3 regions of the Brevibacillus brevis NBRC 100599 genome follow, and region 2 is predicted to be linked to each of the others. Evidence: riboswitches for the same ligand, from Rfam matches in the RefSeq annotation. Region 2 holds a riboswitch; each other region holds the start of a gene.
The links. A riboswitch is a leader RNA that binds a small molecule or an ion and turns the genes downstream of it on or off. The one in region 2 is predicted to bind S-adenosylmethionine.
Positions count from the first base shown of each region.

Region 1: it holds a riboswitch for S-adenosylmethionine, as region 2 does, so the genes downstream of both, BBR47_RS02595 (methionine ABC transporter ATP-binding protein) here and BBR47_RS21010 (pyridoxal phosphate-dependent aminotransferase) in region 2, are expected to answer to the same signal.
Region 3: it holds a riboswitch for S-adenosylmethionine, as region 2 does, so the genes downstream of both, metK (methionine adenosyltransferase) here and BBR47_RS21010 (pyridoxal phosphate-dependent aminotransferase) in region 2, are expected to answer to the same signal.

Region 1 is NC_012491.1:466,781-476,696, reverse strand. Features, by position in the region: gene BBR47_RS02615 (SRPBCC family protein) at 1-176, shown strand, start outside; gene BBR47_RS02610 (peptide ABC transporter substrate-binding protein) at 233-1,879, opposite strand; gene BBR47_RS02605 (MetQ/NlpA family ABC transporter substrate-binding protein) at 2,068-2,907, opposite strand; gene BBR47_RS02600 (methionine ABC transporter permease) at 2,968-3,633, opposite strand; gene BBR47_RS02595 (methionine ABC transporter ATP-binding protein) at 3,634-4,647, opposite strand; SAM riboswitch class I at 4,748-4,863, opposite strand; gene BBR47_RS02590 (Ger(x)C family spore germination protein) at 4,971-6,104, opposite strand; gene BBR47_RS02585 (GerAB/ArcD/ProY family transporter) at 6,104-7,228, opposite strand; gene BBR47_RS02580 (spore germination protein) at 7,240-8,691, opposite strand; gene BBR47_RS02575 (LCP family protein) at 8,762-9,748, opposite strand.
Region 2 is NC_012491.1:4,413,599-4,423,514, reverse strand. Features, by position in the region: gene BBR47_RS21045 (ThiF family adenylyltransferase) at 1-766, opposite strand, end outside; gene BBR47_RS21040 (molybdenum cofactor biosynthesis protein) at 771-1,478, opposite strand; gene BBR47_RS21035 (SPL family radical SAM protein) at 1,582-2,400, opposite strand; gene BBR47_RS21030 (2OG-Fe(II) oxygenase) at 2,413-3,126, opposite strand; gene BBR47_RS21025 (methylated-DNA--[protein]-cysteine S-methyltransferase) at 3,119-3,658, opposite strand; gene moaC (cyclic pyranopterin monophosphate synthase MoaC) at 3,831-4,313, shown strand; gene BBR47_RS21015 (MFS transporter) at 4,317-5,573, shown strand; SAM riboswitch class I at 5,634-5,750, shown strand; gene BBR47_RS21010 (pyridoxal phosphate-dependent aminotransferase) at 5,833-7,014, shown strand; gene BBR47_RS21005 (hypothetical protein) at 7,169-7,639, shown strand; gene BBR47_RS21000 (PLP-dependent aminotransferase family protein) at 7,835-9,043, shown strand; gene BBR47_RS20995 (alpha/beta fold hydrolase) at 9,098-9,916, opposite strand.
Region 3 is NC_012491.1:5,699,896-5,709,811, reverse strand. Features, by position in the region: gene BBR47_RS27065 (accessory Sec system S-layer assembly protein) at 1-289, shown strand, start outside; gene BBR47_RS27060 (SLAP domain-containing protein) at 381-1,328, shown strand; gene BBR47_RS27055 (SLAP domain-containing protein) at 1,369-2,364, shown strand; gene BBR47_RS27050 (S8 family peptidase) at 2,544-5,120, shown strand; SAM riboswitch class I at 5,182-5,283, shown strand; gene metK (methionine adenosyltransferase) at 5,417-6,622, shown strand; gene BBR47_RS27040 (polysaccharide deacetylase family protein) at 6,771-7,787, shown strand; gene BBR47_RS27035 (sensor histidine kinase) at 7,784-8,926, shown strand; gene BBR47_RS27030 (response regulator) at 8,960-9,667, shown strand; gene BBR47_RS27025 (glycosyltransferase) at 9,729-9,916, shown strand, end outside.

The DNA.
Region 1 (9,916 bases), 2.3 Mb from region 2:
CTCGTGTCACCATTACCTTAGAACCGGTTGGCGGCTGCACCAAGCTGACGCTGATTCAGGATCAATGGACAGAAAATCATCCCTCCCACGCAAGTGCCAGCAACAATTGGCCGATGATGCTCTCGTCGATCAAGACGTATGCGGAGACAGGCAAGACACTTGATTTTGGATTCTAATACAAAAGAATCCCGAGACCAGCAATTTCGTTGGCCTCGGGATTTTTTTCTATTCGTTACTCCGTCATTTCTGCCCACTTGAGGTCGATAAATCCGAGCCCATCTACTTGAACGCCTTTTACCTTGTCACTTTGCACCCACACATCCACATCCGTGAACAGCGGAATCAACGGCATGGCATCCATAAAGATTTGCTCAGCCTCTGCAAACAGCTGCTTGCGTTTCTCTGGATCAGTTTCTACCGATGACTGTTTCAGCAGCTCTTGATAGCGCGGATCTTCCCAGCCCGTGTCGTTGTTGCCTGTTTTGCCATCTCGGAACATTTCCAGGTAGTTCATCGGATCATTAAAGTCTGCATTCCAACCGATACGGCCCATCTCGTAATTAAGTTCATGCATATCCTGCAAATGAACGGCAGCTTCCTTTACCATGATCTTTATATCAATGCCCAGCTTTTGTTTCCATTGGTCCTGAATCGCTTCGGCAATTTTCTTATGTCTGTCGCTTGGATTGTAAGACAAGGTGATCGGCGGCAGCGTTGTCACGTTGAGCTCTTTCATGCCTTCTTCCAGCAGCTTTTTCGCTGTTTCTACATCATTATCCTTGAAGTATCCGTCTTTTTTGATAATCATGGATTGCGGCAACATCCCCATCGTTGGCACCTGTCCGACTTGTGTAATGTTATCTACGATAGTTTGACGATCTACCGAGTATGCCAATGCTTTACGAATTTTCACATTGCTGAGCGGCCCTTTTGTCGTATTCATCTTGTACCAGTACATCGTCGCTTTCGGATGAACAACGAGTTTTCCCGCCTCTTTTAGTGTCGGAATCGCATCGGTGGGAAGTCCACCGAGTGGCTGGCCTGCCCAATCCAGCTCACCGTTCTCGAACATGGACAGCGCTGTATTATCATCCTCGATCATCGCAAACTCAATGCGATCGAGCTTTACTACGTCTTTATCCCAGTAGTGCTCATTCTTTTCAAGCACGATTTTGCTCTTGTGCTCCCACGCTGTCATCTTAAATGGACCGTTGCTTACGTGCGTGGCCGCTTCGTTTGCCCATTTTGGATTAGCCTCCACTACTTTTTGGTTAACTGGGTAGTACGTGTAGAAAGCCGTCAGCTCCAGAAAGTAAGGCGTTGGATTCTCCAGCGTGACTTCCAGTGTTTTGTCATCGATTGCCCTCGCACCGAGTTCGTCGGGGTTCGCCTTGCCTTCGTGAATCGGCTTCGCATTTTTGATGTAGTACAGCTGATAGGCATACTCGGCACCAAAGGTCTTGCCGAGTGCACGCTTCCATGCATATACGAAGTCATGGGCAGTTACCGGGTCTCCATTGCTCCACTTGGAGTCGCGGAGCGTAAACGTATACACCAGTTTGTCATCTGAAAGCTTCACATCGGATGCTACTGAATTCACTGGCTTTGCGTTTGCATCGAAGCGCGTCAAGCCATCAAAAGTAGCACGAATGATCGCTCCCGAAGTAGCATCCTTCGCAAGACCAGGGTCCGCAGTCGATGGCTCACTCACAATGTTCGCCCGAAATACCTGCGACTTTGCATTTGCAGGCTTTTCAGCGGATGCTGCATTTCCCTCTGCTGGAGGGGTTGTCGTCGATGGCGTACTCGTGGAGCATCCAGCTAACACGCTTCCAGCGACCAGCATCGCACCAAGAAACAACTTGAGATTTTGTTTCATCAGAATATTCCCCCTTATCTGTATTTTTCCATTCCAAACACAATATACGCGACCGGAATTGGGTTGAAAACGGGGTTAGTATAGATTTCATTTAATTTTATGAAAATTCACTATATTATAAACAAAAGTAAAACCCAACCAGCTTTTCGGCCAGTTGGGCTTTTGTTGATCGATCAATTTTTTCTAGATTAGAACGCTGGAATAATCGCGCCTTTGTATTCATCTTCAATGAACTTTTTCACTTCAGGTGAGTTCAGTTCTTTTGCCAGCTTTTGAATGGCTTCGGAATCCTTGTTGTCAGGACGAGCTACCAAGAAGTTTGCGTATGGCGTATCTTTATCTTCAATAAACAGAGCGTCTTTGGTGGGAACAAGCTTTGCTTCCAGCGCGTAGTTCGTGTTGATCAGCGCCAAATCTACTTCTTCCAGAACGCGTGGCAGCATTGCTGCTTCTACTTCTTTGAATTTCAGGTTTTTCTTGTTCTCAACAACATCTTTCACTGTACCGCTGATGCCAGCGCCTTCTTTCAGCTTGATCAAGCCGTTTTTCTCCAAGAGTGCGAGTGCGCGACCGCTGTTTGTCGGGTCGTTTGGCAGCGCGATTGTTGCGCCATCAACTAATTCATCTACAGATTTAATTTTTTTGCTGTAAGCGCCGAATGGCTCGATGTGTACAGCCACTACTGGCACCAGGTTCATGTTTTGTCCTTTATTGAAGTCTTCCAGGTAAGGCTTGTGCTGGAAGAAGTTTGCGTCGAGTTGTTTCTCGTTCACTTGAACGTTAGGTTGTACATAATCAGTGAACTCTTGGACTACCAAGTTCACGCCTTGTTCTTTCAGTTTTGGTTGAATGAACTTCAAGATTGCTGCATGTGGAACGGGAGAAGCGCCTACCTTCAATGTTACTTCCTGTTTTCCGCCTTGTGCGCCGCCTTCAGCTGGAGCAGGTGCTGTTTCGGTTTTGCCTCCGCAAGCTGCCAAAGAAAATGCCAATACAGTAGAAAGTACAGATACGACTAGCTTTTTCATGAATGATTTCCCCCTTGCATGTATTTCGTTTTATTTTTTGACAATCTATATGGAAAGATCCTATTTACGGCTGAATTTCAGAACCAGACGGTCCCCCAGCGACTGTAAGATCTGTACCATCACCAGCAAAATAACAACAGTCACAACCATAACATCGGTTTGGAAACGCTGATAACCGTATCGGATCGCCAAGTCACCCAAACCACCACCGCCAATTACCCCAGACATTGCTGTGTAGGAGACCAGTGTTACCGTCGTGATCGTAATACCCGCGATCAAACCGGATCTAGACTCTGGCAAAAGGACATTCCAGACGATCTGCCAATTGGATGCACCCATAGATTGTGCGGCCTCAATCACGCCCTTATCAATCTCACGCAGAGAGGTTTCCACCAAACGTGCGAAAAACGGAGCGGCACCAAATACGAGCGGCGGAATGGCACCTAGTACGCCGAGTGAAGTCCCTACGATCATTTTCGTCACTGGAATCAGCAAGATCATCAGAATGATAAATGGTACCGAGCGCAATACGTTGACAACGAATGATGCAATGGTATAAAAAGTGCGGTTTTGCAAAAGCTGTCCGCGAGAAGTCAAAAACAAAATGATGCCCAACGGCAAACCAATCAGGACGGTAAACAGAGTGGAGAAGCCAAGCATCGTGAGCGTGTCCATCGTACCTTCGCCGATTTCAGCCCAATCCACATTTTCGAATGTCCAGTCCATTTATATCACCTCTACTTCCAAGCCACGTTGGCGCAGCGTCTCGATGGTCTTTTGATTCTGTGCGACATCGCCTTCCAGCTCGATCACTAACTGACCATACGGCGTATCTTTCATGCGAGAAATCGTTCCCTGCAAAATACTAAACACCGTACCTGTCTCTTGCATCGTTTGGAAAAGGATTGGCTGGTACGTTTTTTCTCCGAGGAAGGTGACACGAGCAATCGTGCGGTTCCCCGAAGCCTTTTCGTGCTCGACCGCTTCGCGCAGCTCTGTAGAATCGGCTACTTGCTCCACGAATTCTTGTGTCGTTGGATGCTTTGGACGAAGGAATACATCTAGTACGTTACCCGATTCGACGATCTTTCCTCCATCAATCACGCCGACACGATCACAAATGGAGCGAATGACGTGCATCTCGTGGGTAATCAACACAATGGTCAAGCCCAGCTTGCGGTTGATGTCCAAGAGCAGTGCCAGAATGGAGTTCGTCGTCTGCGGATCGAGAGCTGATGTCGCTTCGTCGCAGAGCAGCACTTTTGGATCATTCGCGAGCGCACGGGCGATCCCGACACGCTGCTTCTGTCCGCCAGACAGCTGAGACGGATATTTGTCCTTATGTGCCTCCAAGCCAACCAGCTTCAGCAGCTCGTTTACTTTCTTATCAATCTCTGCCTTCGAACGCTTTGCCAGCTTGAGCGGAAAAGCAACATTTTCGCCGACCGTCGAAGAAGACAGCAAGTTGAAATGCTGAAAAATCATGCCGATTGCGCGGCGCTTTTCTTGCAGCTTCCCTTCATCCAGCTTCGTCAAATCGACGCCGTCCACAATAACTTCCCCCGAAGTTGGGCGCTCTAGCAAATTGATGCACCGGATCAACGTACTTTTCCCTGCACCAGAGTGTCCGATAATCCCGTATATTTCGCCTTGCTCTATGGAAAGGTCGATCCCCGTTAACGCTGGGATGGTTTTACCTTGTACTTGATAGCTTTTATGCAAATGACGCAGTTGGATCAACGCATCCACCTCCCGACCATAATCTTGATAAAAATATAAAAACCCCTTTTTCACAAACGAAAAAGGGGCTGCAACGCAATGTATACGTTCGCATCCACCCTTCTCATCTGTACAAGATCCAAAAATCCTGTAGGAATTGGCACCGCGACGTTCATTCGAAAATGAACCGGCTGCCGGGCTTCATAGGGCCTGTCCCTCCGCCTCTCTTGATAAGAAAGATATCTACGTATATTATGTTCGTTTTTTCTATTTCTTGATGATACAAAACGGATTATATCCTTTTTGAAAATATCACGTCAATAGTAATAGCAGGAAAAAGTTTTTTAATCCATGACGCCGTTGCGGATGATGGTTGACTTTATGTGGAAGCGAAATGTCGCTTCTTTGAACATCTTTCTCCATTCAGCCTGCGTCATATTTGCCTTGCCCCTTCTATTTGAGCGATACACGATCCCGAAACCAGCGGGATCGACATTGAGGTCCTGCAATTTATGCACTACTTTCTGCAGTTCTTTTCCAAGCTCTTCTTCCAGTGCATGTTCCATGATTTTCATCAACCTGGCATTCTCTAGCTTCAGCGGGAGGGTTAATTCCAAAATCCGCGCATTTAATCGGATGTGAATATCAAAGATCGGGGGAGATACTTGGGTCAGCTCGATTTTTGAATGGCTGGAAATCGTGTCAAAGACAAGCTGCACACGGTCTTTTTTACTTCCGCGATTCTTGGGCATCTCGCCAAAAATATGAGCAGGGACAGAAGTATCGTAGCTGCCAATGCGGAATTTTCCATGCATGAGCTTGATTAAAAAGGCTTCCTTGGGTGTGATCCACCCTACATAACGCTCCCCTCGAAATAATGCGATCCCCTTGATTTGCAGCTCATTTCCCTTTCTTGCAATGAACGGCATGATCGGGTCTATTCCTTTGTCATAATAAGACCGAAAAAACTCATGCATAGTGGAAGACGGAATTTTTTCCCCTTCAATATTTTGCTCAATCATACGGTATAAATAGATTCCGATATTCCCTTCTTCAGAATAGGGATGCGTTAACATATCATATGTTTCGCCTTCAAATAAGCAAAGATAAACCCTGCTGGAAATAGAGGAATCCCGATACAACGTGTCAACGATACTACCAAGTCCACGCTTTGCCAATTTTTCATTGTAGAGTGCGACACGAATTTGCCCACCCAATACTCTTTTATCTGATTGTAAATTTATCCGATCCCGAATTCCCTTGCTGGTTTCACCGATGGCTGAAAAAACCTGTATCTTTTCTTTCGCCTCTGGATTAATGGAAGGCATAATTGCTGTCCCCCGAACGTCCCCATCCTTTAACAGATCATAGCCGACAGCCGTGGCAAGTCCTGTCTCATCAAAAATTTGCCGATCTGAACAGCCTGCCAGGACAAGGATACATGAACACCACAACGCCAAAAGACGCTTAGGCAGCATCAGGCACTCTCTCCTTTGCTGGTTGGTTTCACCCTTTGCTTTCGTTTCTTCAGCCAGACCATCAGGTACAAAAAATAGGGGTACACGTAAATAATGTACAGAGTTATATGCGAGTAAATAGTCGTCATCCGACTCATCTGCTGTCTGGAAAGCAGCGACAAGGAGGCTACATAGATCACGGGTATAATCCAATACAACGAATGACGTAGATTGAATCCGAACAAGCGCTTGAGACCTCGGGCAGAAGCCCACAAATACAGCATAATATTCGGCAAGATCACGAGAAGCCATAACGAAATGACAACCAGTTCAAACCTTTCCAGAATAGGGAGGTACACCATCTTTTGCATATTGAGTGTCGCCCAGATCGTTCTCATGAGCTGACCCTGACTAAAAAAGACCAGTGCCACAATCATGACAAACAAATAGATCAGATACGTCACCAACACCGCCAACTGTACACTTTTGTGTACCCTCTCTTTATTTTGTAAATAAGGATAGACAACGTAGAGAATCTCAAAGCCGGCACTGGTCAAAGACATGGCAATCATTCCATTGAAAAGGTTCTCCAAGCTGGTGTCCATGACAGGAAACAAATATTCCCACCTGGCAAATTTCAAAGGAAAATATAACTCAAATATCATCCATATCGTGACCATAAAGGAAAAAAACGCATAGCCTGCTACGACTCTTATCCCCCCTACGACTGTGTAAAACGCTAGAAACAGGATAATCCCTGACAGAACCCACGTTGGTAAATTCGGAAACATCCAGGTTTGGACAACTTCAATGTAGGTACGTAAAATGACTCCAGCTGACACAAAAAAATAGGTCAAATAAATGATGCTTATGCCTGTTCCCAGCCACTTTCCAAACACATCTTCCTGAATTCCGTAAATATCGGCTGAAGGGTATTTTTGCAAGGTCTTGTTAATGATCATCACTGTAAGATGAGTAAACAAAGCTGCGAGTATGACAGATATCCAAGCATCATGCCCCGCCTCCTTGGCAATGATTCGTTGGAAGCCCAAAATGCCCATCCCTATCTGCGTGCCATGCACAAGAACCCCTGCAAGAAATGCCGTTATCGTATTGTCCTTACTTACATCGATGTTGATCTTCATGGCCGCCTCGCTTACTCGTCAATGTCTTTCTTCTCTTTGGCTCTATCCCTGTCAAAGCGCGATATTCGTTTTGGGTTAAAAAACTTGAGACGTTCCGAAAGGGAGGATAAGGGAGCCCGTATAAAGCCATCCTTCCAATCTGAAAATCGCACGGGATAAATCGGATACATATACGGACGCCCCAAGCTGGTCTGACGAAGCAAGTGACTGGCCAAAAAACTAAATCCGACCACAATGCCTAATGCACCTAGCACACCTGCCAGAAAAATCATCGGAAAACGAACCACCCGGATCGTAGAACCGATCATATAGCTAGGCGCGATAAAGGATGACAAAGCGCCGAGGGCAACGATAATAATCAAAATATTGCTCGTGAATCCGGCCTGAACGATAGCTTGTCCGATAACAATACCGCCCACAATACCAATCGTCTGACCGACCTTGGTCGGCAGTCTCGCTCCCGCTTCCCGCAAAAGCTCAATAATCAGCTCCATCAAAAGGGCCTCCCACAACGGCGGGAACGGTACCCGAGAGCGTGATTGCGCGAGCGAAAGCAAGAGGTCAGCTGGAACCATCTCGTAATGATAGGTCAGGGCTGCCACATAGATCGGCGTGAGGATTAGGGACAAAATCATGGCAAAGGTGCGCATGAGCCTGTTGAAGGTAGCAAGACTCCAACGCAAGTAATAGTCATCTGGTGACTGAAAAAATTGCAACAGGGTGGTAGGCCCGAGCAGAGCGAATGGGCTCCCCTCCACGAGTATGGCAATCTGCCCTTGTCGCAAACCGTGTATAGCACGGTCTGGACGCTCTGTTTGCTGAAGCGTAGGAAATAATGATTTCTCATTGTCCGCGATATGCTGAGCCAGTATGGTGGAATCCAGACTGGTGTCTAATTCCAGATCATTAATCCGTTGACGTACCGTATTCACATTTTCCTCATCGGCCGTCCCACTCAAATACAGCATCGACACATTCATCGGTATGGTTTTCCCCACGCTCAATCGTTCATGGAACAGTCTTGGGGTAGACATATATTTGCGAATGATACAGATGTTCACATTCAGCTCTTCTACAAAGGCGATCTGTGGGCCGAGTACAACTGTTTCGATTTCCGGCGCTTGAATGTTTCTGCCAACTGTGCCATCACTGGGGAACGCCAAGCCATAGGACGATTCCTCTACTTGAATAACAATATGGCCGCTGAGTAAACGCTCAATGGCTTCCCCATCATCGAAGACTCGGTTGCTGCTAGACACTCCTAGATGCTGAGCAATCACTGCAATTTCGCTTTCTTCCAAACAAATCTCGCGCAGCTTCGGGATGAGCTCGCTGTAAACAACCTTGGCATCTGCCATGGTCGATAAATAGAAAAGTCGCACGCGGCCTTCAGGTTCATCGATATGTTCAGTGACCAAGTCGCTTGTATGTGTAAACCAATTACGTGCACTCTCCCGATCCATCTACACTGTCACCTCAGCACTTAGAAAATCATGGTTAGTCTTTCCTAAAAAATACAAAAAAACAGCACGCTTAGTTTTGCGTGCTGCTTTTCTTTTCTCCCACAGGTTGATCTGATGCTTCGGTAGGAGGTGCGATTTTTTCTTGGATAAACGACTGAACCTGATCGACATCCGGAACCAGAACTGAACCTGCACGGTGGGACTCACGGAACATCCCCATTGGTGGCAATTGATAGTTACCTGGTTCTAACGTATTCAATTTTAATCCGAGTGCAGACAGCTTCAGCATGTCCACTGAGCTAATATTGGTTTGAACATACGGTGTTACTTCCTTCAAAATGGTAGGAAGCTGCATCAGCGTCGTACCATTTTTCATCTGATCCACGACTGCCGTCATTAATTTCCGCTGACGCTCCGTCCGTGTATAATCGGAGGTCGCATCATGGCGGAAACGAACATATTGCAAAGCTTTGTCTCCATTCAGCTTTTGCAGACCTTTTTTCAGATTAATATCGTAGACACCTTTGTCTGTCGGGTCATGATAATACATGTTTTTTTCTACATCGATCTGGACTCCACCTACTGCATCAATCAAAGCCTTGAAACCTTCAAAGTCAGTAATGACGTAACGATCTACTTGAAGTCCAGTGAACTGACTAACCGTTTCCATTGCCAGCTCAGGTCCACCTTCTACAATCGCAGAGTTGATCCGCGAGCTACCTCTACCGGGAATATCTACATACGTATCACGCAGAATTGAAAACATGTCATAACGTTTCCCCGTAGGATCGATGCTGACCAGCATCATAGAGTCAGAACGAGGCAGCCCGTTATTTTTCATCCCTCTGCGGTCTACTCCCATCAGCAGAATATTGACACGTTCCTTGCCATCCCACTCTGGTATTTCCGCGGCTTTGGTGGAATTCCCACCACTAGGCGGTGCGATATTGGGCTCTTGAATATTTTGAGCAAATTGATAAAAAGAGTATCCGTAATATCCAGCTGTCGTAGCTATCACGACAAGCAAAAGAAGCAACACTCGTTTCCATATTTTCATAAAGTCCACCTTTATTCTCTCTATCCTCAGTTGATGTCATCTCTCCACTTTGATTAGTATACTCGAATTTGCGGAAAGTGGAGCAGCCTTTATTTGGGTACCTGTGACATTATAAACATTTCATTTTACAAAGTTTAGAATATTCGCTATACTGTTCTTATCCTTACT
Region 2 (9,916 bases):
CCGGCTGCAAAAACGAAAATTGCTTCTCCCCACATGTCGGACAGTCGTCTCGGCGGGCATTGACCACCTTGATTTGCTGATGGCGGTTATGCCAAATCTCAAAGTGCTCCAGATTCGGATTGAGCTCATCGATTGCGCCTACTAACAGTTTGAATGCTTCCGTTGCCTGATAGGAGGCGACGATGTGAATGATCGGTCCGATGACGCCAGCCGTGTCACAGGTAGGCATCTCACCCGGGTTTGGCGCTTCAGGGAAAAGACAGCGCAAGCAAGGTGTGATTCCCGGACGAATCGCGGTAAAGGTTCCGGTCGCACTCACAGCGCCACCGTACACCCACGGAATACTATGTTTAACGCAAACATCGTTCACGAGGTATCTCACCTGAAAATTATCTGTCGCATCCAAAACGAGATCGACATCTGCCAGCAATTCCTCCGCATTGTAAGCGGTGAGGTCTGCGACGATCGGTTCGATGGTAACGGCTGAGTTGATCTTCGTCAGCTTGGCGTGGGCGGCGATTGCCTTTGGCAAATGCTCGGCTGCATCGGATTCATCGTAGAGCATTTGACGCTGTAGGTTGCTCGGCTCGACGAAGTCGCGGTCAATGATGCGGACAAAACCTACTCCAGCCCGAACCATATGATTGGAGAGAACCGTTCCGAGCGCTCCCATGCCGACAATGGCTACACGGCTTTGACCGAGTTTTTCTTGTCCACTGCGCCCGATCGGATGAAACAATATTTGACGGGAATAGCGAGTATCCAAGGCGTTACTCCACCTTTCCTTCTGGCATCGCAAGCGGATTCCACGGTCCTTGTTGATGTCCCTTCCACTCGCTTCCATCTTCCCACATTTCTTTTTTCCAAATAGGAACAATCTGCTTGAGTCGTTCGATGGCATAGCGGCCTGCTTCAAACGATTCATTGCGATGCGCTGTTGCAACGGCACAGACAACTGCAATCTCTTCCACAGTCAAATGACCGATACGATGGTGCATCGCGACTTGCGCTCCCGGCCAGCGTTCCTCGATCTCAGCTGCGACCTGCTTCATTTTTTCAACAGCCATAGGCGCATATGCTTCATAGGACAAATACACGGTGCGCTGACCATGGGTAAATTCCCGAACAGTTCCGACAAAAGTAAGGATCGCACCCGCGTGCGGGTTGCTCACCAGACGAACGAGCTTGTCCGCAGAAATAGGCTCCTCGGTAATGGCAAAGCGCGGGTTTTCTTCTCCGCCGCTTACTGGAGGTAAGAGGGCAATCTCGTCGTCGGCTGAAATGACCTGATTTTTCGCTGCATATTCATGGTTGATGGAGACAAAGCAACTGCCCAAAAGCGCAGAGAGCGCAGGATATTCTTTTTCCACTGCTTGCAGAAGATCGCTAACGGTAGCACCTTCAGATAAGGTCAACTGTACTTCCCGGGCATTCGCACGTTCGGCGAGTCCGGCAAATAACAAGATCGTAATGGTCAAGACAATTCCTCATTTCCCTGGATGATACTACTCTCTAGGCTAGACGATATCATAAACCGATCAAAGTTGCCAATGAATGGGGTGTTACAATCAAGGGTTGATGCTAAGGGGCGAAGCCTTCCTGACTCAAATAAATCTGATCCGGGGGAAAAACACGTAATAGCCGATCATGGACGATCCGATAGGCGGAAGGATCGTACCATTGCTCCAGTCCAAGCTGTTCATAGAGGGCGGGAATGCCGTTTCTTTTCGTGCGCTTACCGCCGCTTCCATCTCCCATATAAAAATCGTCGACACAAACACGGGTGACCAGGGGACGCAAAATCTCCGGGAATGACTCACTGCTCGGTAAAACAGGGGCAATCGTTGCTTGTGTAGGGATGCCTGCTTCCGCCAAGCGCTGGAGTGTTTTGAGTCGCGCTTGAATAGGGGGAGCTTGTGGGCTAAAGTGCCTGCGAATCTCCTCCAAATCGGTCTCGACAGTCATGCTGACGCGGACGCGATCACCCAACAGGAGCAACAAATCGGCATCCCGCCAAACCAAGGGACTTCGAGTCTGCACCAGCAAAAAATCAGGTGGATTCTCTACCATGACTTCGAGTAAAGACCTCGTTACCTTTTCCGTTTGTTCGATGGGCTGGTATGGGTCTGTACTCGAAGACATGAAGATGGTCACCTTTCCTTTTTTCTTAGCCCGCAAAAGCTCCTTGCGCAATAAATCGGCAGCTTGCTGTTTGATATCTACCCACGTGCCCCATTGCTCGTTGCGAAACAAAGAGACAGGCATTTGCCGAACATAGCAATAGGAGCAGGCGAAAGAACAGCCAGTATACGGATTGAGCGAATGGGTGTAATCCGCAAGAAATCCGCTTCCTTTATTAAGGAGGGTTTTCGGCACTTTATAGGAAAGGATGCTTTTCATATGGGGCGTTCCTCACTTTGCATCATGAAAAATAATTCCGAGGCTGTAGCGCTTTCCTGAGGTAATCGTGCTGACACCGTGGCGCAGCGTATTTTTATAGTAGCCTCGCGTACCCTGCACAGGACGGTAGGATGTCGGGAAAATCAGACCAGCGCCTTGGTCCAAGGTTATCACATGTCCCCGGCTCTGCGCGCGCGGTCGTTGCTCCATCAGTAGAAATTCTCCGCCCCTGTAGTCCTTCTCCTTCTGATTCAAGGCAAAAACCACTTGAAACGGGAAGAACACCTCGCCGTACATATCCTGATGCAAGCAATTATAGCCACCTGTTTCGTATTTCAAAATTAATGGAGTAGAGCGCAGCTGACCCTGATCGTGACAGTGGGCCAAAAATTCAGGGAGGGTAGCAGGATAAATAGCTTCGCGACCAAGCAGTTCCAGCCACCGATTTGCAGTCTGCGCAAGCATCGGATAAAAGCCTTCGCGAAGCTCCTGCAAAAGCGAGGGAAGGGGAGCCTGATAATAGCGATACTCGCCTTCACCGAAACGGTACCGCGCCATCTGGATCGTATTGCGAAAAAGCTCATCCTGTCCGTACATAGCGATTAATTCTTCGCACGCATCCGCGCTTATTAAGGAAGGAAAAGCAGCATACCCTTGTTCATCCAGCTCCTGTTGCATGGATTGCCAGTCAAGTGCAGCAATCCTTTCTGTCACTGATTTAGCCATGCTTCACACCCCGATTTGATTTTTTCTCCAGATTGAGCAGAGTTGTCTTCATGGGCAGTCCTCCGCGATAGCCAGTTAGTGAACCATTTTTACCGACGACACGGTGGCAGGGGACTGTAATGAGAACCGGATTGGCACCGATTGCGGCACCGACGGCACGAACAGCAGCGGGCTTTTCAATGATGTTCGCAATGTCGGTGTACGATGCCGTTTGACCGTATGGGATTTGGCGCAGTGCCTCCCAGACAGCAAGCTGAAAAGGCGTTCCAGACAGGTCGCAATCCATGGAAAAATGCTCGCGCATCCCCTGCAAATACTCCATAAGTTCTGTTGCAAAAGGCTTTAGCCACGGATCGTCTTGCACTAGTGCACTGTGTGGGCGATGCTTTTCAACCCACGCTTCCAATTCAGCAAAAGGCTGGTTGACTGAGCCGACATAACAAAGCCCGGAAGCCGTTGCAGCCAAATAAATGCTCCAATCCCCATGTCTCAGTATTGACCAACGTACCGTCTGATCCTTCTTCGTTTCCATTTCCATACGCCTCCTTTGAGCTGTGTACGCACAGTATACCTCCCTCACTTGTTCTTCGTACGTTTTTAGGAGTGGATGAGCAAGATAACGAAACTACGCCATCTACATTCCCATTGCTTTTATCCAGCGGCGGGAGTAAGGTAGGAGAAGATAGAGGAGGAACGATACTCGTATGACTGATCAATTAACACATTTTAATGAACAAAATCGAGCTCGGATGGTAGACGTGTCCGAGAAGGACGTCACAAAACGGGTGGCTGTAGCCGAGAGCCAAATCAGCATGAAACCCGAAACCCTCGCCCGTATCCGCGAAGGTCGAATCGAAAAGGGCGATGTACTCGCCGTAGCGCAGGTAGCAGGTGTCATGGCTGCCAAAAAAACGTGGGAAATCATCCCGATGTGTCATCCGCTGCCATTGACTGGCATCGACATACAATTTGCTTTTGAGGACGAAACGACGCTTGCGATTACAGGAACCGTGAAGACGACAGGGAAAACAGGCGTCGAGATGGAGGCATTGACCGCTGTAAGCGTAGCGGCTTTGACGGTGTATGACATGTGCAAAGCCATGGATAAAGAAATGATAATCGGTCCGACCAGTCTGCAATCCAAAACAGGCGGAAAAAGCGGCGATTTCCATCGGGGAGAGAAGTAAGCCATGAGGCAAAAGTGGGAATCTTATCCGAGCAGCATTCGTTTATTGGCGATTGCTGCCGTCATTTTTTCTACCGGAATGGCATGTATTTGGCCGCTGGTCACGATTTATATTCATAACCATCTCGGAAAGCCGCTGACTGTAGCCGGCTTCTTGTTGCTTTTAAACCAAGGCGCATTCTTGATCGGGAGTATTGTTGGCGGGATGCTGTTTGACCGCTGGGGCAAAATGCGCACCATCATTGTCGGTTCCATCGGCGTTATCCTGATTTCGCTCGGATTAGGTGTTACGGAGGATTTTACGATTTATGTTGTGCTGCTTCTGCTGAATGGACTGTTTTATGGATTACTTTCTCCTGTGATGAATGCATTGGCTGTCGTGTTATGGCCGGACGGAGGACGTAAAGGAATCAATCTGATTTATGTCACGCTCAATGTGGGGGTAGCTGCCGGTTCTGCGTTGGGCGGCTTCTTGGCCAGTGTGTCATTTGCTTGGACGTTTTTCGGTAATGCTATCTCACAAGTGATCGTCCTCGCCATGTTCATGCTCATTTTGCCGCGTCAGTTAAAAATGGTGGAACAACAACGCCAAAACTCGACGACTGGACAAAGCATGCCTGAGCAAGCAACTGATGATGTGCTGCGACAACCACAGCAAGAGCCAAAGGTGGTATGGGGAGCCTTGCTGCTATTATGCGGGGGGCTATTAATTAGCTGGATTGTCTATGTACAATGGACAACCGTGCTGTCAACCTATATGCAATCCTTGGGCATTTCCCTCCGTCAATACAGTCTGTTGTGGACGCTGAACGGCGGCTTGATCCTGTTTGGTCAGCCATTGATTGCCTGGGTCATTCGACGCTTTGCCCGAACGCTAAAAGCCCAAATGCTCTTGGGCGCCTATATTTTTGCCTTGTCGATGCTGATTTTGTCGCAATCAACGGCTTATGCAGGCTTTGTGGCGGGGATGTTCATCATGACGCTGGGCGAAATGCTCGTGTGGCCAGCGGTGCCAGCAGTTGCTGCACAGTTTACGCCAGAGGGACGAGAAGGCTTCATTCAAGGGCTGATTGCGGGGACTGGATCAGCTGGGCGGATGCTCGGACCACTACTTGGGGCCTTCATTTTCCAATCGATTCATGCCCAGGGACTATTGTTCGTGATGGCAAGCTTGTGTCTGTTGTCTGTTGCATTTTTCGCCTTCCACACCTCTTTTCATAAAAGAAGGCATCACGTGCCGGTTCAGAATCAAGCATCTTGACACGATTTGCGTGCTCAAGTAGTATGATATAGACGAAAAAACAGTATATTCCGTGTGTTTGACTTATTCAGAGAGGTGGAGGGACTGGCCCTATGAAGCCCGGCAGCGGATCTGTTCCATGTGATGGACAGATGCTGTGCCAATTCCAGCAGGATTTTTTTTCCTGACAGATAAGGACGTGACCAAGCTGATCTCCCCCTTTTTCTGTATGGAAAAAGGGGGTTTTACTGTATTGGCCCAAGAAAGGAATGGAAGAAAGATGCGCATTCAACCCGCCGATATGATTGATCGACTCCCTACCCAGTTTTTTGCGACCCTGGTGGCAAAAGTAAACAAGGTCATAGCTCAAGGCCATGACGTCATTAACCTGGGGCAGGGCAATCCCGATTTGCCGACACCGCCGCACATTATTGAAGAATTACAGGCGCAAGCGGCACAACCACTCCATCACAAATATCCGCCTTTTCAGGGACGCGTGGAACTGAAGCAGGCAGTAGCTCATTGGTATAAGCAAGAATTTGATGTGGACCTCGATCCGGAGGAAGAGGTAGCGATTTTGTTTGGCAGTAAAACCGGACTCGTAGAGATTTGCCAAGTACTCATGAACGCAGGCGATGTTGCACTGGTTCCAGACCCAGGCTATCCGGATTATTGGTCGGGGGTTGCTGTTGTCAACGGACGGATGGTTATGATGCCGTTGAAGGCGGAAAATGACTTCTTGCCAGACTACAGCCAGCTGTCCCAGGCTGATTTGGATCGAGCGAAACTGATGTTTCTCAACTATCCGAACAATCCGACAGCAGTTAACGCACCACTCGAGTTTTATGAGGAAACCATTCGTTTTGCCCGAAAACACGAAATCGTCGTCTGCCACGACTTCGCCTACGGAGCAATCAGTTATGACGGGAAAAAGCCGGTCAGCTTCATGCAGGTTCCGGGTGCAAAAGAAGTGGGTGTAGAATTTTATACCCTGTCCAAAACGTACAACATGGCAGGCTGGCGAGTAGGTGCCATGGTAGGTAATCGTGAGCTAGTTCGTCTGATTAACCTCATTCAGGACCATTACTTCGTCAGTCTGTTCGGTGCAGTACAGATGGCGGCAGCCAAAGCGATGACGGATTCGCAACAGTGCGTCCGCGATCTCGTCGCTGTCTACGAAAGCCGCCGCAATGCCTTGTACTCCAATCTGCATCGGATTGGCTGGCAGGCTCCGCCATCTCAAGGTTCGTTTTTTGCTTGGCTTCCTGTTCCAAGCGGCTTCACATCGGTGGAGTTCTCTGACCTGCTTTTGGAAAAAGCGCATGTCGTCGTAGCGCCAGGAAATGGCTTTGGCCCAACAGGTGAGGGCTATGTGAGAGCGGCTTTGTTATCCAATGAAGAGCGTCTCGCGGAAGCGGTCCAGCGGATTGAGCGGTTAGGGTTATTTACGAAAACAAAATAAAAGCGAGGCAAATTGGCCACACTACCGTATAGATGGAGTGTGGCTTTTTTCTTCTAGAATAAAAATCATTCTCATTATTGACAGATAATGATTTTCATTATACGATGTCATTGTTGTTAATGATAATTAGTCTCAGCGAGAGCGGGAGGGTACCATGCGCTATCAGATTAACGGTTACACGGATATGTATACGGTGATCGCCAACGAGCGAAAAATCGGCGGAGCCATTGAAGCAGGCCAGATTCGCTTGCGGACGGGAGAAGTTTACGCCAATGCTGTTCTCACTCGTTTGGAAATGTCAGGTGCGCATTTTTGCTCGATCGGATTTGTTACGGAAGAAGGCAAAAGGCTGATTGTCCATGTGAATGATATCAGCATGATCGCTGATGCTCGTCACGTCAACGTATGTGAGCTGACGAACGAATGCATGAGAGTAGAGAAGTCAGCAGAGAGACTGAAGCGATTGAAGCGACTCTGTGAGCTGAATGAAGGCAGCTGTACGCCGACCTTCCAGGAAGAGGCATTGCTGTTGGCAAGCGATATCGGTATGGAAGAAGCGTCTAATCATGTCGACCTCTCTTTCCTTCCACAAACAGAGAAACCACGTATGTTCCGTATTGCTTAGGAAAATATAGCCGATACATATGGACCCCTTTTCGTTTCATACGAAGAGGGGTTTTTTGCATGCAGTGTGTGAAGACTAATGGTTGAACAACCGCTCGACATAGTCAAAACCTATCTGCTCATAGCTAGCAAAGATTGGACTTACGCAGTTGACAGTGATAAAACAAGGATAAGCAAAATCAAGGGGGAACGGAACATGGAGTACTCATTTTCAAAATCTGTCGAAGCACTATCCTCCTCGGCTGTCCGGGAAATCTTGAAGCTGACCCAAGGCAATCAAGTGCTCTCGCTCGCAGGTGGACTGCCAGCAGAGGATTCTTTTCCAATCGCAGAGATGCGCGAAGCGTTTAACCGCGCATTTGAAAAAGGAGCAAAAGCTCTTCAGTATGGATTGACCGATGGATACCTGCCGCTTCGTGAGTGGATTGCATCCCGCATGAAGCAAAAGCATATGAACGTCGGTGCAGATAATATGATCATCACTACGGGCTCTCAGCAAGCAGTTGACTTGTTGTGCCGTGTATATTTAGACGAAGGCGATGTCGTTCTCGTCGAAAACCCTACTTATTTGGCAGCGGTTCAATTGTTCCAATTCCGGGGAATCAAAGCGATTCCGGTAGACGGTGATGCCAATGGGATGGATTTGGACGATCTGGCGAAAAAAATTGCCCAGTATCGCCCGAAAATGGTGTACGTCATTCCTACCTTTGCCAATCCGACAGGAAAGGTATGGAGCCTTGAGCGCCGTCTTGGCTTGCTTCGTCAATGCAAGGCGCAAAACATTCTCATCCTGGAAGACGATCCATATGGAGAGATCCAATTTGATGGGGAAGCTCCGTACCGTTCCATTTTCTCACTGGATGAGCATCCGACCGATTGCTGTGTGGTGTACACCAGTACCTTCTCCAAAATTGTCGCACCAGGCTTGCGTACCGGATGGGCCATCGGTGATACACGCGTGATTCAAATGATGGTGAAGGCGAAGCAAGCAGTTGATTTGCAGTCGAGCACAATCGACCAGTACGCTCTGTATGAACTGCTGTCCCGCTTTGATCTGGAACGTCACATTGAGAAAATCCGCGAGTCCTACAAGGCACGCATGGAATGGATGCATGAGCTCTTGGTTGCGCAAAACTGGGAGGGTGTACAGTGGGAAAAACCAAGAGGCGGGATGTTCCTCTGGGTGAATCTGCCTGAGCATTTCGATGCAGAGAAGCTGCTGGCCCAATCCGTAAAGGAAGGCGTGGCATTCGTGCCAGGGAAGCCGTTTTATGCAGCCGAGCCGCATCTCAATACGATGCGCTTGAACTATACGCTGTTGAACCGGGAAGACACGGAGCTTGCGATTTCACGACTGGGCAAGGCATTCCACGCCTACAGCGAATCACTGGTGACAAATGTTTAATAGAAGCAAAAAGACAACCATTCTCAAGGAGCTGGTTGTCTTTTTTATGCATGTTTACTGGGATAGCTCTCTTTGTGCCCGATCCAGCCATTCATTTACAAGCTCTGTAAACAGAAGTGGCTGCTCGATCTGCAAATTGTGACCGGCACAATCGAGAGCGGCAAAAGAAGAGCGGGGATAGGCTTCGATGATATCCCAAATATCGCGATAACCGACAGACTGGTCTTGTTTCCCCACAACAAATAGACTCGGATGGGGGAAGGGGGCCGTATCTAATGGGAAGGAGACGCCATACGCTTGTCTAATTTTCATGAGAAAAGCAGGGTCAGAAAGCATGTAGCCGTCGATAATCTCTTTTTTATAGCGATTCCACGTATAATCGGTAGCGACTACCGCCATCGACTCAAACTCCGCACGTTCCGTCTCACTCAACTGCTCCCAGAGGGAAGGCTCCTCTACTAGAACGGGTTTATCCGGCAGTGTGCGTTTTTCTTTGTCAGGAATGACATTTGGGCAGATGAAAAGGGCACCCTTTACTTGTTCCCGGCGCTTCTCGATAACTGCTCGTGTAAGATATCCGCCGTATGATTCACCTGCAATGAAAAAGGGCTCACCTGGAATGAGTTGATCGATGAACGCGAGCACAACCTCCAGAATATCGTCCGTGGTGTGGATACGTTCGTAGTTTTCCGTTTGTCCCATTCCTGGCAGGTCTATGTAAAGCCGTCGGTACCCCGGATGTTTCTCAAAAATCGGTTCCAGACAACCAGTCATGCAGCGGTGATCAAGTGAAAAGCCGTGAATCATCACGACAGGAAAACCGCTTCCGATCTCTTCATAATAAAGGTTGACGCCATTGACCTCGCATCTCAT
Region 3 (9,916 bases), 1.3 Mb from region 2:
AGAAGTAAATATACAGAGTGTGCAGATTCGTAGAACCGAAATCGGTGCTCTGAATGTGATGCTTTTGATTCGCAATGGCTCTACTCAGTCGCTGTCCTTCGAAACGTTGCCGCTGGCGCTCTATGATGCAAGTGGGGATAAAGTGGCAGAAGGTCTGTTTGAACTAGGAAACCTGACTGTAAATGCAAATACGAGCAAGCCGTGGCTGTTTATTTTCCCACCCGAGAGCATTCAAAAGGAAGAGCTGGACTTGTCCCGTTGGAAAGTGAGCGTTCCCCAAGGAGCCTAATGCAAGAGAGCAAATTTGCATGGGCTAGTCAAAAAAGTTTATCATGATAAGAGAAGCTTCGTTCGTGTCCGGACGTTTGAGGAGGTAGCCTATGTTTTCCTTTATGAAGAATTTTTTAGGTAAGGATCAACAGGATCTGAAAAAAGATATTCAAGAAGAGTCTGCTATCGATGTCGCTGAATTGAAAAACACCGAGGTCGAAATGGAAAGCAACGAGCAACAGGAAGAGTCTGTTGGTGGAGTTGAAAAAATTCGTACGGAATTGTCCCTGAGCCCGATTTGGGAGAGCGAGCTGGATTCCGAGAAAAAGTATACGCTTCGCTTTTTGCAAGAAGAATTGCCAGAGATGCGTAAAGGCATGATTAGCGTAACGGGTTTCAGTATGATTCCCCAGCCAAATGGCATGACGGTAGCGATGTTCTTCCGTAACTCCACGAATAAGCCAGTGCGGATCAAAAACGTTGGGTTAGCGATTTATCTTGATGATAATGCGTTTGCAAGGATCAAGGTGGATTTGTCAGATATGGGCGCAATTCCACCGCATACCAGCCGTCCGTGGGAGGTATTGTTCCCGGAAGAGAGCTATCTGCATGAAAACTTCACCTTTAACCGCTGGAAAGTGGTTATGAAGGCTGGTAGAAATTCGCATGTATGGCCGCGTAATCTGGAGCTCGATCCTGAAATGGAAAGCCGCATGACCGATCGCCAAAAGGATCGTTTAGAAGCGTTGACGCAGTCTTTGCCAATGATTCCGATTAATACGGTACAGGTTACTGGATTCGACATCGGAATGACAAAGGAAGGACATTTGGTAGCAGCGATGCTCTTCCGTAATGGGATGGGCCATGAATACCGCCCAGATGAAATCAAGCTGACGATTGCTGATGCTAATGGTGATCTGGTAGCAACAGGTGTACTCGATGCAAGCAGCATTAATGTGAAGCCGGGTTACAGCCGTCCATGGATGATTGTATTCCCGCCAAATTTAGTGAAAAAGCCTGATGCCGACCTGAAAAGATGGACGCTTGAGGTAGAATAGGGCGCAATACTTTTGAGGTTGGGAAAGAGGAGGTTGACTTATGAGTTGGTTATTGGAAAATTGGTTTGGTTCCAAGGAGAGCTTGGAGCAAGTACGCGAAGATATTCATGAGAATCTTCATAGAGAGTTTTATTTGGGTGTATCCGGATTAGAGAATCCGCAGCAATCTGCGAATCGTGTGGAATCCAAGGAATTGTTTTTGGTGCTGAACGGTCCGTGGGATGATCAATTGGACGAAGCGGAGCATGAGCTCTTGCAATACGCGCATGATGAAATGCCTCCGGTTGTTCGTAACGAAGTAGGTATCATTCCTTTCTTTACACAGGTTACCAATGATGGTTTCTTGGTTCTTACCTACGTTCGTAATGCGACTGACCGCAGCATTTTGCTGCAAAGGCTTCCGTTGTCTTTGGTGACGGAGGATGGAGAGGAAGTCGCGAGAAAGACTTTTGATCTGATTACATCTGGTCCAGTGATGGAAATGTCCAGCCGTCCAATGGAATTCATGTTCCGCTGGGATGAATTCGACCGTATTCCTGAACAAGAGGTTCCATTGAAGCTGGCCTTTATCAAGCCGGAAAAGAACGAAGTAGAAGAGAATCAAAACTTTAATCTGGGTCTGAGTGCAGATGAATCGAAGCAATACATGCAGCAGGCTGCAGAAATGGCTCCGATTGCAGAGGGAGAAGTAGATTTGCAAGTCCTCGACATAAAGCCAGGTGAAGATAACGGCCTGAAAGTCATCGTTGCTTTCCGTAACGGTCTGGCAAAACGTCTGGAGTTTACTGAAGTGCCGATTATCGTTCATGATAAGGATGGCGATACCGTAGCACGCGTACACTTTACCCTGGAAAACATGAAGGTAGAAGCAAATAGCCATCGTGTATGGGTATTTGATATTCCGTTCTCCTCCATTAAAAAGGAAGAGGTAAATCTGGCGGAAGTTACTGCTTTTATTCCAAAAGCTCAGCAAAGAAAAAAAGAAAAAGCTCAGGTAGCACCTGAAGTGGAAGACAATAAAGGTTTGTTACAGTAAGGAGAAAACCCTTTTTGCCCATGGTGAAAAGGGTTTTGTTCTTTTCTAACGTTCCAAATATTGGCTAATCAGGGTTGCATGTCTCCCTTTTCATCCGCTATGCTAGGACAAGAAGATAAATACCTGAATTCCTTTTAGACTGCTGATTTTGCAGGGGAGAGAAGGAAGGACTGTTTTACATGAAAAAATCAGTGAACATGTCAGTAGCGACTGCGATAAGTGTCGCACTATTGATGGCAAACAACCAAACAATTTATGCTGCAGCACCACCAGCCTCGAATGACTACTATTTAAGTAACCAGCTTCACTTGAGTCAGATTAGAGCTCAACAGGCTTGGGCAGTCGTAAATAGTAATGAACAGATTATCATCGCGGTGCTAGACTCTGGTGCGGATTATAAGCATCCTGATTTGAAGGATAACCTTTTGCCGGGTGTGAATCTGGTCAATCCCGGGGGATCGGCCCAAGACGATAACGGACATGGAACAGAGGTAACTGGTGTACTGGCTGCTAGCGGGAATAACAGCATTGGTGTATCCGGTGTCTTGTGGAATGCCAAGATTTTGCCGATTAAAGTTTTGGCCAAAAATGGAGATACTACGGTGCAGACTCTTGCTAAGGGTATCAATACTGCCTTGGATCGTGGTGCCAAAGTCATCGTGATGTCGCTCAGCAGTATGTCCTACTCCAAGGAACTGGCGAATGCTGTGCAACGAGCGGAAAGAAGCGGAGCGGTTCTGATTGCAGCTAGTGGCAATGAGAGTAGCCGAGTGGCTTATCCGGCAGCTTATCCCACGGTGGTAGCGGTAGGGGCTGTAAGGAGTAACAATGAAGTGCTGTATCAAAGCAATACGGGACCTGAGCTTAACCTGGTAGCGCCCGGTTTCAATGTTTATACGACCAAGCTAGGGGGGAGATACGGTTCCTTTAGCGGTACTTCAGCAGCCGCACCACAAGTAGCGGGTGCAGCGGCTCTCATACTAGCTCGTCATCCCAAACTAAGTCCATTTGATGTAAGACAATTGCTTTATCAAACGGCTACGGACTTAGGGGAAAAGGGATGGGACCGGAAAACGGGCTACGGGTTGCTAAATGTCGACAAGGCAGTTAGAACGTCCTTATCCTATGACTTTTTAGAGCCGAATAATCAGACATACTCGGCAAAAGCGTTCCCGATCGAGTCTCAGATACGTGGAAATTTAGGACCAAAAGACACGATAGACTGGCTGAAGATGGACATCCCTTACGATGGGAAGGTCAGCTTCACAGCGTCAGTGACATCCGGTGTTTCTTCCGCGATGGCAGCTACCTTTTACCCAGAGAATCGTCCGCCGATTACGCAGTACTTTGGGAATGGAGATACGATTACTGTCCCGGTCAAAGCGGGGAATATGAATATCCGGTTAATGCGTAACGGAGGGGTCAACAACGCTTTTACCTACGTGCTGACGAGTAAGTTTACCATCAATCCGGACCGTAACGAACCGAACGATACGCAAGAGACGGCAAGGCCACTCGTAGGCAACGAAATCAGTGTAACAGGCAATTTTCACGATGAAGGGGATCAGGATTGGTTCTCCTACTATGTTCGTGAATACGGGCATTTGGATGTCGCTGTTAGTCCTGATAACAAGCGTGTCGATCTATTGCTGAGTATCGGTAAACAAGAGCTCGGAAAAAAGATGGTTGTCTGGGACCCTACCTACGATAATGGAACAAAAGACAATCCGACAGAGCGCGTCCAAAAAGAAGTGTCACCAGGCAAGTATTACATCCGTGTGAGTGAGTACAATCGCAATGCAGTGAATGGCGAATATCAGCTGGATCTGGGATACACGCCAGTAAAAAAAGATTTTAATGAGCCGAATGACACCTATCAAACAGCGTCTCCGTTAAGCGGTGGGACAGTGATGTCAGGCACGATACCGACAGCTACCGATTCCGACTGGTTCCAATTTACTGTGAATAGTGAATCGTATGTGACGTTCCGAGCGCCGTACATTCCTGTCGATAGCGGCTTTCGTTTCGCGCTCTATAGTGATCGAAACATGAACTATGCGCTTGCTTCGACGAATGAGGTAGCGGAGCTGTCTAAGCGAGGAAATGATATTATCGGTTTGCGTTTGCAGCCAGGAAAATATTATGTACGCCTTAATAGTGGTACTTCGTTCAAATATGAATCGTACCGACTCACGGTGACGCAGCAGAAATTGATAGCGGGTTATCGCGATATTTCGGACCACTGGGCGCGCTCAGAGATCGTCAGACTCAGCTCTCGCGATATTGTAAATGGGTTTAATGATGCGTTGTTCAAGCCGAATCAGGCAGTGACCCGTGCAGAGTTTGCGACGATGCTGCTTAAATCGATGCGTGCGACCGGTTCTAAGGTAGCGACTACCTATACAGGAAAAACGACCTTCAGGGATATGCCAAAGCGGCACTGGGCGTATCACAACCTAGGTGTAGCTTATCAATTGGGAATTTTGAAAGGGTACCCGAAGAATGAAATGAAGCCGGATCAGCCGATATCGCGTGCAGAGATGGCCGTAATGATCGCCCGGGCACGTAATGTGTTGATGTATAATCACGGTACCTCGAATTATCGGGATGTGCCAACGAGTCACTGGGCTTCTCCTGCCATCGAGGCTTTGACATCGAGAAATTGGGTTAATGGGTACGGTTCTTCCTTTAAACCGAATGGAAGAGCAACTCGCGCCGAGGTAGTGGTGGTACTTTCAAAAGCCTATCAATTATAAGTAAAATTTTTCCTATTGACATCTCTGAAAAAAACAATTATTCTATTATCCGTAATGGATACTCTTATCCAGAGCAGGCGGAGGGACTGGCCCTATGAAGCCCGGCAACCGAGCTAGAGCGGTGCTAACCAGCAGAACGGACATCTGTTCTGGCCGATAAGAGGATGAAGGAAGCAAAAAACGCTCAAACCTTTTCCTCCTAAAAATTGGAAAAGGTTTTTTATTTGCGTTTACGTAGATAAAATCCTAACTCGGCTACCACACTATTTGTATGAGGTCAAAGGAGGTATTTTCTCATGGCTTTGCAAAAAGGTCGTCGTCTGTTTACATCCGAATCTGTAACTGAAGGACATCCGGATAAAATTTGTGACCAAATTTCCGACTCCATCTTGGATGCGATCCTGTCCAAAGATCCAAATGCTCGCGTAGCTTGCGAAACTTCCGTAACTACTGGTTTGGTTCTCGTAGCAGGTGAAATCACTACAAACACTTATGTGGATATCCAAAAGCTCGTTCGTGAAACCATTCGTGAAATCGGCTATGACCGTGCGAAATTCGGTTTTGACGCTGACACTTGCGGTGTTATTACTGCAATTGGCGAGCAGTCCGCTGACATTGCACTTGGTGTAGACCAAGCATTGGAAGCACGTGAAGGCAAAATGACTGATGCTGAGATCGAAGCAATTGGTGCTGGTGACCAAGGTTTGATGTTTGGTTTTGCTTGCAATGAAACACCTGAACTGATGCCACTTCCAATCAGCATGTCTCACCAATTGGCTCGTCGTCTGACTGAAGTACGTAAAAACGGAACACTTGCTTACCTCCGTCCTGACGGAAAAACACAAGTAACCGTTGAGTACGATGGCGACAAACCAGTTCGTATCGATACAATCGTTATTTCTACCCAACATGCTCCTGAAACAACTTTGGAGCAAATCAAGCAAGATCTGGTTGAACACGTAATCAAACCAGTTGTTCCAGCTGAACTGTTGGACGCTGAAACCAAATACTTCATCAACCCAACTGGCCGTTTCGTAATTGGCGGACCACAAGGGGATGCCGGCTTGACTGGCCGCAAAATCATCGTAGATACTTACGGCGGTTATGCTCGTCATGGCGGTGGCGCGTTCTCCGGTAAAGATCCGACGAAAGTTGACCGTTCCGGTGCTTACGCGGCTCGTTATGTAGCGAAAAATATCGTGGCTGCTGGCCTCGCAGACAAATGCGAAGTACAAGTTGCTTACGCAATTGGTGTAGCACAACCAGTTTCCATCGCAGTCGATACATTCGGCACAGGTACCATTTCCGAAGAAGCTCTGGTGAAATTGGTTCGCAAACACTTCGACCTGCGTCCTGCTGGTATCATCAAGCAGCTCGACCTGCGTCGTCCTATCTACAAACAAACAGCTGCATATGGCCACTTCGGACGCAATGACCTGAATGTTCCTTGGGAGCAAACAGACAAAGCAGAAGTTCTGAAGCAAGAGGCTGCTCAACTCTAATATTCGAAAGACATAAAAAGAGCCTGGTGTTGCTACTGGGCTCTTTTTCTTTTAGGAGCAGAGTCATCCAATTATTGGGTCAATTGTTGCACAGGAATTTGTATGACTGTGTCGAATCTCCTAGTGAGGAAGTAGAGGAGGGGTTTTTTTGCCGAACAGAAGGCTCTTCCTGATCGTGTTTCTTACTTTTTTGTTTTTTATAGTGGCTATTGGGTTCTTAGGCGAATCTTTTCTGGAAAAAAAGAATAAACAAGAAGTGCAACCTTTTCCCCAAGTGGATACGTCTATAAGCATAAGTGAGACAAAAAATGCTGAGCCAAACGTCACACCAACAGAAGAAGCAGTGGTTCAAACGAAAAAGTGGTATAACAATCAGGTTGTTGTTTTGACGTACCATCATGTCACGGATCAATCGAATCAGCGGTATGTCATAGCTCCTGATCAATTTGCCCGACACATGAAATTTTTGCATGATAATGGCCTGAATCCGATTTCGCTGGAGGAGTTCCTGCGATTTATGGAGACAGGTACCTTACCGACTGAGAATGCTGTTTTGATTACGTTTGACGACGGGTATGAGAGTTACTACAAAGAAGCATTTCCGATCTTACGTACATACGGCTACCCTTCAGTGAACTTCGCGATTGCGGGGCGCTTAAGAGATGTAGCTGACCGAAAACGGGAGAATATGACGCCACCACTTACGCGTCAACAAGTTAATGAAATGATTCAATCGGGACTGGTTACAATCGGGTCTCATACGTACAGTCTGCATGAAGAGGAAGAAAGAAATGAGTGGGGCGATCTTGGCCCAGAAACAGCTCCGGTCTATCTGAAGGACTTGCATCGTTTAGAGGACGAAAAAGAGTACAGGGACCGCCTCTTTGTGGATTTTCGTATATCTCGCGTCAGCTTAAGCGATTGGATGAAGCAAGAGATCGAAGTCATCTCGTTGCCATTTGGATACACAAGTCCAATCGTACTGGAGACAGCTCGTGAAGCTGGCTACCGCTATGTGTTTACATCTAATCGTGGATTCGTAAAACAGGGAACAGATCCATTTGCCATTCCACGCAATGACATGGGACTGCGAGACGTAAAAGAAGAGCACCTCCAACAGTTGTTCACGAAGGCTAAAAATGAGTTTGAAGGAGAGCAATCATGAACAAAGCGATAGACATCAGCGTGCTGGACGGGGTGATCAAACGAACGATTGAAACCGTAGAAACGAGTAAAACCCAAATATTTGATATAGCTGAAAACGCCAGACAGCATGGCAACTCATTGAAGTTTGAATTACATGAACTTCGACAAGAGATTTCCAAAGTGATTCAAAAAGTCGATGCGCTTGAACTTGCATATCGCAAATCACGCAACAAGCTCGTCTTGGTCAGTCGCAATTTTCATATGTACACGGAGGAAGACATTCGGGTTGCGTATGAAGAGGCGAGCCGTATTCAGGTAGAACTGTCCATTTACCGCGAGCGGGAAAACAATTTGAAGCGCAGAAGAAATGATTTGGAGCGTCAACTGCGTACTTTGGAAGAAACGATCGTCCGAGCAGAAAAGCTGGTTTCTCAAATGGGCGTCGTGCTTGGTTACTTGACGGGTGACTTAAGCAAGATAGGCGAGGCACTGGAATCGGCTAAGCAGCATCAGTTGATGGGCTTAAAGGTAATCCAGGCTCAGGAAGAAGAGCGCAAGCGTGTCGCGCGCGAGATTCACGACGGGCCAGCTCAATCGATGGCGAATGTCGTGCTGCGTTCGGAAATAGTAGAACGCATGCTGAAGAACGAACGCATTTTGGAAGCGCAAATGGAACTCCACGAGCTGAAGGAAATGGTACGCTTGAGCTTGGCGGATGTTCGACGTATTATTTTTGATTTGCGTCCGATGGCATTAGATGACTTAGGGCTAGTACCTACCTTGCAAAAATATATTCAAACATGCGAAGAGCGAATTCAGTCTTCCATCGATCTGGTAGTATTCGGTGTGGAGCCTCCTTTGCGCAGTTCAGTAAAGGCGGCGATCTTCCGGTTAGTTCAGGAATGCCTGAACAATGTGGAGAAGCACGCAGGCGCTACGACCGTACAAGTGAAGCTGGAATTTGTACAAGATTCGTTAAGCCTTGTCGTCAAAGACGATGGGGTCGGATTCGATCTGGAAAAACGCATGGCGAATGGCAACTCTTTTGGACTCTTGGGAATGCGTGAGCGTGTACAGCTCTTAGAGGGCAGTGTCGAGCTGCAATCCGCTCCGGGAGAGGGAACCAAGGTTATATTCCAAATACCGATAAAATTGTGACGTGATACGTAAATAAGTACTGGGGGATGAACCATGGATAAGAGACAGCAAGAACTCCGCATTGTGATTGTGGATGACCATCAATTATTTCGCGAAGGTGTAAAGCGAATATTGGAAATGGAAGAAGATTTCAAGGTCGTCGGGGAAGGTGCTGACGGAGGAGAAGCCACAGTATTGGCGGAAGAGCACAAGCCGGATGTCTTGTTGATGGATATTAACATGCCAAACATAAATGGCGTTTCTGCTGCAGAAAATGTGATTTCGGTAAGTCCGTCTACTCGTGTGATTATGCTCTCGATTCATGATGATGAGGGATATGTGTATCGTACACTCCGAGCTGGAGCGTCTGGCTACTTGCTGAAGGAAATGGGAACGTCAGACCTCGTTGACGCTGTACGTGTAGTGGCGAGTGGTGGTGCATACATACATCCGAAGGTGACGGGCAAGCTGATTGAAGAATTCCGTCGTCTGAGCGAGCAGGAAGGGACGGCAGAGCGTAGCTTCTCTGTAGATGAATCGCAAGCCATCGATCCAAAAGTGATCGAGTCGCTTACCCGTCGCGAGCGGGAAGTATTGCAGCTAATGGCAGAAGGGAAAAGCAATCGTGCCATTGGCGAATTCCTGTTTATTAGTGAAAAGACGGTTAAAAATCACGTCAGCAGCATTTTGCAAAAGCTCAATGTTCAAGACCGGACACAAGCGGTTGTCATCTCCATTAAAAACGGCTGGGTGAAATTGTAGGAAGCGCTTCCGATTTGCACTCTGTTCAAGCCGTGCGGCATACCTTGATATAGGAGGAGGTATGACCGTGATGGAAGAGCTGATTGTATGGCTTTTGGCAGCATTTGGCTGCTCCTCTTTGTTGGTAATGATCGCGGAGCACTTGACCAATCGGACGGATACCGCGAGCGAGCTCCCGCATGAGCATTATCGGTTGCTGGTGCGCAATTCGGAACAGGTGCTGGAACGTGTAGTGAGGAGTCTGCTGTT